One region of the Gulosibacter sp. ACHW.36C genome, then DNA from elsewhere that is predicted to be linked to it. Evidence: riboswitches for the same ligand, from Rfam matches in the RefSeq annotation. Region 1 holds a riboswitch; the other holds the start of a gene.
What was found. A riboswitch is a leader RNA that binds a small molecule or an ion and turns the genes downstream of it on or off. The one in region 1 is predicted to bind thiamine pyrophosphate.
Positions count from the first base shown of each region.

Region 2: linked by a shared signal. The riboswitch ahead of thiD (bifunctional hydroxymethylpyrimidine kinase/phosphomethylpyrimidine kinase) and the one ahead of M3M28_RS03270 (thiamine ABC transporter substrate-binding protein) in region 1 are both predicted to bind thiamine pyrophosphate.

Region 1 is NZ_CP097160.1:732,870-737,225, forward strand. It holds gene M3M28_RS03260 (hypothetical protein) at 1-437, shown strand, start outside; gene gdhA (NADP-specific glutamate dehydrogenase) at 487-1,833, shown strand; TPP riboswitch at 1,871-1,974, shown strand; gene M3M28_RS03270 (thiamine ABC transporter substrate-binding protein) at 2,023-3,075, shown strand; gene M3M28_RS03275 (ABC transporter permease) at 3,062-4,356, shown strand, end outside.
Region 2 is NZ_CP097160.1:2,029,279-2,033,634, reverse strand. It holds gene M3M28_RS09380 (formyltetrahydrofolate deformylase) at 1-789, opposite strand, end outside; gene M3M28_RS09375 (MFS transporter) at 812-2,086, shown strand; TPP riboswitch at 2,134-2,227, shown strand; gene thiD (bifunctional hydroxymethylpyrimidine kinase/phosphomethylpyrimidine kinase) at 2,298-3,131, shown strand; gene M3M28_RS09365 (3-oxoacyl-ACP reductase) at 3,135-3,926, opposite strand; gene thiE (thiamine phosphate synthase) at 3,923-4,356, opposite strand, start outside.

The DNA.
Region 1 (4,356 bases):
AGAGCGACGCGGAGGCCCGCAGCATCCCGCTGCCGCCCGAGCGGCTGCACGAGGCCTGGACCGGCACGCGGCCGCCGCTCGGCGGCTGGCACCGGGTCACGTCCCTCGACGCCGGCGTGCTCACGCGCGTCGCGGATGCGGGCATCGCCGAAATCACGCAGGCGACCGGCAACGAACTCGGCCAATTACTCGCCGAGCGGGTGCGCACCGATGTTTGGACGCGCATGCTGCCGGACGACGCGGTGGCGAGCGAAATCGCTGATCAGGATGCGCCCGATCGGCTTCCGCCGGCCGGCGCGGCCTTCGCGGCGCACGCGCTGGGGTTCCTTCGCGCCGGAGAAACTGGGACACTTTCGACGGCGCCCGGCTGGTGGCGCCTCGGCTTCGCGGCGGGCCAAGTGCTCGTGCGGCGCAGAAATTACGCCAGCGCGCACTAGGCTACAAAGGCTAGGGACGATAACCGAGAGGATCCACACCTTGACCGCAATGCACGCCACCATCGAGGTGCTCAAGAACGATGTGCTCGCCCGCAACGCCGGAGAGCCGGAGTTCCATCAGGCAGTGGTCGAGGTGCTCGACTCACTCGCGCCGGTGCTCGAAACGCACCCGGAGTACCTCGACCAGGACGTCATCCGCCGCCTCTGCGAGCCCGAGCGTCAGGTGATTTTCCGCGTGCCCTGGATCGACTCGAAGGGCAACGTCAACATCAACCGCGGGTACCGGGTTGAGTTCAACTCGGCCCTCGGCCCGTACAAGGGCGGTCTGCGCTTCCACCCGACGGTCAACCTCGGCATCGTGAAGTTCCTCGGCTTCGAGCAGACCTTCAAGAACTCGCTCACCGGCCTGCCCATTGGCGGCGGTAAGGGCGGCAGCGACTTCGACCCGCACGGCCGCAGCGACCGCGACATCATGGCGTTCTGCCAGTCGTTCATGACCGAGCTCTACCGCCACATCGGCGAGTACACCGACGTGCCCGCGGGCGACATCGGCGTCGGCACGCGCGAGATCGGCTACATGTTCGGCCAGTACAAGCGCATCACCAACCGCTTCGAGTCGGGCGTGCTCACGGGCAAGGGCCTCTCGTGGGGCGGCTCGCTCGTGCGCCCCGAAGCGACCGGCTACGGCACGATCTTCTTCGCGCGCGAGATGCTCGCGACGCGCGGCGAGGACTTCGAGGGCAAGCGCGTCTCGGTCTCGGGCTCGGGCAACGTCGCGATCTACGCGATCGAAAAGGCGCAGGAGCTCGGCGCGGTCGTCGTGACCGCTTCGGACTCGAAGGGTGCGATTTACGACCCCGACGGCATCGACCTCGACCTGCTCAAGCAGATCAAGCTCGAGGAGCGCGGCCGCATCAGCGAGTACGCCGACCGCCGCAGCAACCGCGTTGAGTTCCACGAGAACCGCAACGACGTGTGGCAGGTGCCCGTCGACGTCGCGCTGCCCTGCGCCACGCAGAACGAGCTCGACGTGCACGCGGCGCAGACGCTCATCAACAACGGCCTCAAGGTCGTCGCCGAGGGCGCGAACATGCCGCTCACCGCCGACGCCGCCTCGCTCATGCGCGAGACCGAGGGCGTGCTGTTCGGCCCGGCGAAGGCCGTGAACGCCGGTGGCGTCGCCACGAGCGCGCTCGAGATGCAGCAGAACGCCTCGCGCGACCGCTGGACGTTCGACTACACCGAGACCCGCCTCGAAGAGATCATGGTCGACGTGCACGAGACCTGCCGCGCCACCGCGCAGGAGTACGGCGCCCCGAGTGACTACGTGCTCGGCGCGAACATCGCCGGTGTCACCAAGGTCGTCGACGCGATGATCGCGCAGGGCCTGGTCTAGGCCGATTCGCCGCTGCCCGCCAGCCGGGTAGGATGAACGACAACGACAGGGGAGCGCCGAGCGGCGCTGAGAGTGCCACACTGGCAGACCCTCGAACCTGATCCGGTTAGTACCGGCGAAGGAAGTCGAGTTCTCTCCATCCGGGCGCGACATCGCGCGCGGATGCCCTCCATGCGAATGGAGGACACAATGCTACGTCGATCATCCACCCGACTCACCTCGACCGCGGCCCTCGCGGCGACGGCACTCCTGCTGAGCGGATGCACGCTCGTCGGCGGTACCGGGGCGAACGAGCCGAGCTCGTCGGCCTCGGGCACCGTGACGATGCTCACGCACGACTCGTTCAACGTGAGCGACGAGCTCATCGCCGAGTTCGAGTCGGCGACCGGCTACGACCTCGTCATCACCTCGCCCGGCGACGCCGGCGTCGTGACGAGCCAGCTGCTGCTCGCGGGCGACGCCCCGGGCGTCGACGGCGTCTACGGCCTCGACAACTACTCGGCGCAGACGGTCATCGACGCCGACGTGCTCGCGCCGTACACCTCGCCAAACCTGCCCGCATCCGCCGGCGCCCTCACGCTCAGCGATGAGCTCACGCCGATCGACCAGGGACAGGTCTGCGTCAACATCGACCACGAATGGTTCGAAGAGAATGGCGTCGACGAGCCGACGACGCTCGACGACCTCGCCACCGACGAGTACGCGCCGCTGCTCGCCGTGACGAACCCACTCACCTCGTCGCCCGGCCTCGCGTTCCTCGTCGCCACCGTCGCCGAGTACGGCGACGGCTGGCAGGACTACTGGCAGCAGCTGCTCGACGGCGGCGCCAAGGTCGAAGGCAGCTGGTCTGATGTCTACTATGTCGACTTCTCGGGCGCCGAGGGTGAAGGCGAGTTCCCGCTCGTGCTGAGCTACTCGTCGTCGCCGGCCGAATCGGGCGGCACCACGGGCGTGCTCGAGGCGAGCTGCACGACCCAGGTCGAGTACGCCGGCGTCACGAAGGGCGCCGAAAACCCGACCGGCGCGCAGGCCTTCATCGACTTCATGCTGAGCGAAGACTTCCAGCAGGCGCTGCCCGAGTCGATGTACATGTACCCGGTTGACGACGCGGTCGAGCTGCCGAGCGAGTGGGCGCAGCACGCGAGCCTCGTCGAGGAGCCGCTCGACCTCGACCCGGCCGAGGTCGCCACCAACCGCGACGCCTGGCTGGAGGAGTGGAACACGCTGTATGAGGCGAGCTAGCTGGCTTGCGGGCGCAGTAGTCCTCGCGTTCCTCGCCATATTCTTTGGCTGGCCAGTGGCCAGCATGCTCTGGCGGGGCATCTCGAGCGACTCTGGCATTGACCTCACCGGCTACGGTGAGGTGCTTGCCAGCGCCCGCACCTGGCAGCTGCTCGCGAACACGGTCGGCCTCGCCCTCGCCGCCGCGCTCGGCGCGGTCGTGCTGGGGGTGCCGACCGCGAGCATCCTCTATCGCCGCCGAGTGCCCGGTGGAGCGCTCCTGCGCGGCCTCATCACCGTGCCGTTCGTGCTGCCCACCGTGGTGGTCGGGGTCGCCTTCCGGGCGCTGCTCGGGTCGACCGGCCCCCTCGGGTGGCTCGGGCTCGACGGCACGACGTTTTCAGTCGTGCTCGCGCTAGTATTCTTCAACGTCGCGGTCGTCGCTCGGCAGGTGGGGAGCTTTTGGCGCGGCCTCGACCCGCGCCTCGCCGAGGCGGCCCGCACGCTCGGGGCGTCGCCGACGCGCGCGTTCTGCACCGTCACGCTGCCGCAGCTCATGCCGGCCATCGTTGCCTCAGCGTGCCTCGTGCTGTTGTTCTGCTCGACCGCCTTCGGCATCGTGCTCACGCTCGGCACGCCAGCGCCCGGCACGCTCGAGACCGAGATTTACACCCAGACCACGGTGTTCCTCGACCTTCGCACCGCGGCGGTGCTCTCGACCCTGCAGCTGCTCATCGTCGTCGCGACCCTCGTGGTGTCGGCCCGGCTCAACCGGCGCACCGAGGCGCGCATCAAGCTGCGCGACAACCCCGAGCTCCCGCTGCGCCGTGGCGACGTTCCGGCCGCGGTCGTCGCCGCGTTCACGGTGTTCGGCCTCGAACTGCTGCCGCTCGCGACCCTGCTCATCCGCTCGGTGCGCGTCGACGGCGCCTGGAGCCTGCACAACTACGCGGCGCTCTCGAGCAGTGGCGACGGTTTCTCTGGGGGAGTGACCGTGGTTGAAGCCCTGCAACACTCGCTGCAGGCCGCGGTCGACGCCACCTGGATCTCGCTGCTCTTCGGCATTCCCCTCGCCCTGCTCCTGTCGCGGCGCGTGCGCGGTGCCGCAGCGGCCGGGCAGCGCGTGCTCGACCTCGCGATCATGCTGCCGCTCGGCGTCTCGGCCGTGACGCTCGGCTTCGGCTATGTCGTCTCGCTCCAGGCCGTCGCCCCGCAGCTTGCGCACTCCGGCACGCTCGTGCCGCTCGCCCAGGCGGTCGTTGCCCTGCCGCTCGTCGTGCGCTCGCTCGTGCCGGCGATGCG
Region 2 (4,356 bases), 1.3 Mb from region 1:
TTGGCCCATCGCCTGCAGCTCGGCCACGGTGTCGGCGTGGTCGACGCGGCGCACGTTCTGCTCAATGATCGGCCCCTCGTCGAGGTCGGTCGTCACGAAATGCGCGGTTGCGCCGACGAGCTTCACGCCGCGGGCGTGGGCCTGGCGGTACGGGTTCGCCCCCTTGAATCCGGGCAAGAACGAGTGGTGAATGTTGATGAGCCGACCTTCGAGGGCCGCGCAGAGCTCGGGGGAGATGATCTGCATGTAGCGGGCGAGCACGACGAGCTCGATGTTGTCGCTTTCGACGACTTCGAGCACACGGCGCTCGAAGTCGGCCTTCTCCTGCGCGTTGCGCACGGGGCGAAACTCGAACGGCACGTCGTAGAAGCCGGCGAGCTTGCCGAGCACCTCGTGGTTCGCCATGACGCGCGGCACCGTGATCGGCAGGTAACCCGCTCGTTGGCGGAACAGCAGGTCGTTCACGGCGTGCTCGGCCTTCGACCCGAGCACGAGCGTGCGCAGCGGGCGGTGCGCCTCGTCGATGTGTACCTCGGCCTTGAGCGCGTCGCGTACCTCGTAGATACCGGCCTCGAAATCGGCGCGGCCCGATGACGTTTCGACCTCGCAGCGCAGGAAGAAGCGGCCCGCGTCGAGCGAGGAGAACTGCTGCAGCTCGACGATGTTGCCGCCCCCGCCCGTGATCGCTCCCGTGAGCTCGTGCACAATTCCGGGCTGGTCGTCGCAGACCAGGGTCAAAACGAGGTGCGAAGCGGGCGATGCGGCGGTGTTCGAGGGCGTGTCAGTCACCGCACCAGCGTAGCCTCAGAGCGTGCCAGAAACCTCGTCACGCGCGCCAGAACGGCCGTTTCCGCTGATCCCGCTCATCACGCTCGCCGCCGCGGCATTCCTCTCGGTGACGGTCGAGATGCTGCCCACGGGGCTCATGCCCCTCATGTCGGCGGGCCTCGGCGCGAGCGAGTCGCAGATCGGCCTGCTCATGACGATCTTCGCGTTTACCGTCGTCGCCCTGTCGACGCCGCTCGTCTACCTGCTGCAGCGGGTGCCGAAGCGCCTCCTGCTCGTCGGCGTGCTCAGTGCCTTCGCGATCGGCACGATCGGCACGGCGTTCGCGCCGAGTTACACGATCGTCGTGCTCACCCGCATCTTCACCGGCGCCGCGCACGGCGTTTTCTGGGCAACGGTGACGTCGTACACCGGTGCGCTCGTCACGTCGAAACAGCTCACGAAGGCGGTGTCGATCACGGGCGGCGGCGGTGGCCTCGCGTTCGTGCTCGGGGTGCCGCTCGGCACCGCGCTCGGACAGCTGCTCGGCTGGCGTACGACCTTCTTCGCGATCGCCGCCCTCTGTGTGCTCGTGGCGGCGTTGCTCTGGTTCGTGCTGCCACAGCGGGTCGAAGAACAGCCCGAGACCTCGGCCATCGAAGTTGTGCCGGCCCCGCAGCCGATCGGCGATGTCGAGCAGACCGGCCTCGACGGGCCGCGCGTGCCTCGGCCGGCGCGGTCGATGTACCTCGTCGCGCTGCTCATTCTGCTGTGTGCGCTCACGATGTCGGGTAACTATTCCTTCTACTCCTATATCTCGCCGTACCTGCTCGGCATCGTCTCGCTGCCGGCCGAGTGGCTCGCGACGGCGCTGTTCGCATTCGGCATCACCTCGGCGCTCGCGACGATGCTCACTGGCCTGTTCTTCTCGAACCGCTCGACGCTCGGCTTCGCCGTCGCCTACGCCTGCATGCTGCTCGGCGCGGGCTGCCTCGCATTCGCGCCGCAGGTGCTGCCGCTCGTCATCGTCGGCCTCGGCCTCTGGGGCGCCGGGATGGGCTTCCTCCCGACTCTGCTGCAGTCGCGTCTGCTCGCGGTGGCGCCACGCAAGCACCGCGACCTCTCGAGCGCGCTCTACACCTCGGGCTTCAACCTCGGCATCGGTTCGGGCGCCTTCATCGGCGGGCTGCTGCTCGACGACTACGGTATTTGGTCGGTCGCGCCGGCCTTCCTCACCCTCGTCGGTTGCGCGTTCATGGGCATGATGGTGGTGGACTTCCGGCAGCGCCGCGCGGGCGTCGCAACCCCGCGCATCCGCTGATTCGCGCAGCCGCGGCCAGCGAGGGTGGCCCGGCGTGCGCTAGCCTGGCCGAAGACACGGGGTGCCCCACCGAGGGGCTGAGATCACACCCGAGAACCTGATCGAGTTCGCACTCGCGGAGGGATGTCGCGGCGACGTTGTCACGTCGGCACGCGCCGGCTTGCTGGCGCAGCATCTGTCCTCGATGCTGCTCAGGAAGCCGAGGCCGACCATGATTCCCAACGTTCTCTCGATTGCCGGAACCGACCCGAGCGGCGGGGCGGGCATCCAGGCCGACCTCAAGGCCTTCGCAGCCCAGGGCGCCTACGGCATGAGCGTCATCACGGCGGTCGTCGCGCAGAACACGCAGGGGGTGCGCGACATCGTCGCCCTCGAGCCCGACTTCGTGGCCTCGCAGCTCGCCGCGGTGCTCGACGACGTGCGCGTCGACGCGATCAAGATCGGCATGGTCGCGAACGCGGGCATCGTCGGCGCGATCGCGCGCGGCCTCGACACGGTGCCCGAGGTGCCGGTTGTGCTCGACCCGGTGATGGTCGCGAAGAGCGGCGACCACCTGCTCGCGCGGGACACGGTGGCGGCGATCCGCGACGAGCTGCTGCCGCGCGCCACGGTGATCACGCCGAACCTGCCCGAGGGCGCGGTGCTCGCGCGAGCCGAGGCCGAACCCCGCGACGTCGACGGGATGCACGCACTGCTGCAGCGCCTGCGGGTGTGCGGCGGCGAGTGGGTGCTGCTCAAGGGCGGCCACCTCACGGGCGAGGAGAGCCGCGACCTGCTCGCGAGCGGGCACGTCGACGAGCCGCGCGTGCGCGAGTACGCGGCCCCGCGCATCCGCACCCGCAACACCCACGGCACGGGCTGCACCCTCTCGGCCGCGATCGCGGCGCTGCTGCCGCGGCACGACGTGCCCACGAGCATCGAGCTCGCAAAGCGGTACCTGACGGGCGCGCTGCGGCACGCCGACGAGCTCGAGGTGGGCTCGGGGCACGGGCCGGTGCATCACTTTCACGAGCTCTGGCCCGCGCCCGCGGTCGTCGGCCCGTAGGCGCTAGTTCTTCACGAGCCCGCCGTCGACGACAAGGTTCTGTCCGGTCACGGCGCGCGCCCACGGCGAGGCGAAGAAAAGCGCCGCGTCGGCGAACTGGGCCGGCGTCGTGACCGAGCGCAGCGGGGTGCCCTGCGCGATCGCGTCGAACACCGCATCCGGCGTCGCGGCGCTCGCATCGGTGGTGCGCAGCAGGCCGCCGCTGATCATGTTCACGGTGATGCCGCGCGGCCCGAGGTCATCGGCGAAGGTGCGCGTGAGCGAGAGCAGCGCCGCCTTCGCGGCGGTGTAGTCGTGGTAGGGCACGACGGGGTACTGGAACAGGTTCGTGCCGATGTTGATGACGCGGCCCGAGCCCGCGCGGGCGAAGTGCGGGGCGGCCGCCTGAATCACGTTGAGCGCGCCGCGGATCGTGCCTGAGAACTGCGTGTCGAAGTCGGCGTAGTTGATGTCGTCGGCCTTCGCGCGGGCATCGCCGTTGAACGAGAAGTCGACGAGGGCGTTGTTGATGACCGTCGTGACGGGCGCGGCGAACGCGGTGTCGGCGGCGGCGAAGAGCTGCTCAACTTCGGTGCGGTCGCGCACGTCGGCGCGGGCGGCCACCACGCGCCCCGGATGCGCCGCCTTGAGCTGCGCGGCCGCCTCGCCGCTCTCGCGGTAGTTGACGACGACGCGGGCACCTTCGCGCACGAACGCCTCGGTGAGGGCGCGGCCGAGCCCGCGGGCGCCACCCGTGACGAGCACCGTCTGCTCGGCGAGGGGGAGGGCGGTGGTGGGTTCGCTGGTGATGGTCATGCGTGGGCCTTTCGGGTTGGGGTGGATGCGGTGTGCCAGGCCGCGGTGAGGCCGCGGGCGGTGAACGAGGGGTCGGGTGCTGCGCAGATTGCCGAGACGACGGCGATGGCGGCCGCACCGGCCTCGCGCAGCGGGGCGACGTCGTCGGCGTGGATGCCGCCGATCGCGACGGCGGGCAGCGGCGTGGCCGCGGCGAGTGCGGCGAAGCCGTCAACGCCGAGGGCGGGCGGATGGTCGGGTTTGGTCGAGGTCGGGCGGATCACGCCGATGCCGAGGTAGTCGACCGTGCCCGCCGGCAGCGCCGCGACGGCAGCGAGGTGGGCGGTGGTGTTTGCGGTGAGGCCGACGATGGCGTCGGCGCCGAGCGCGTCACGGGCCTCGTGCACGGCGGCGTCGCCCTGCCCGAGGTGCACGCCGTCGAGGCGGATGC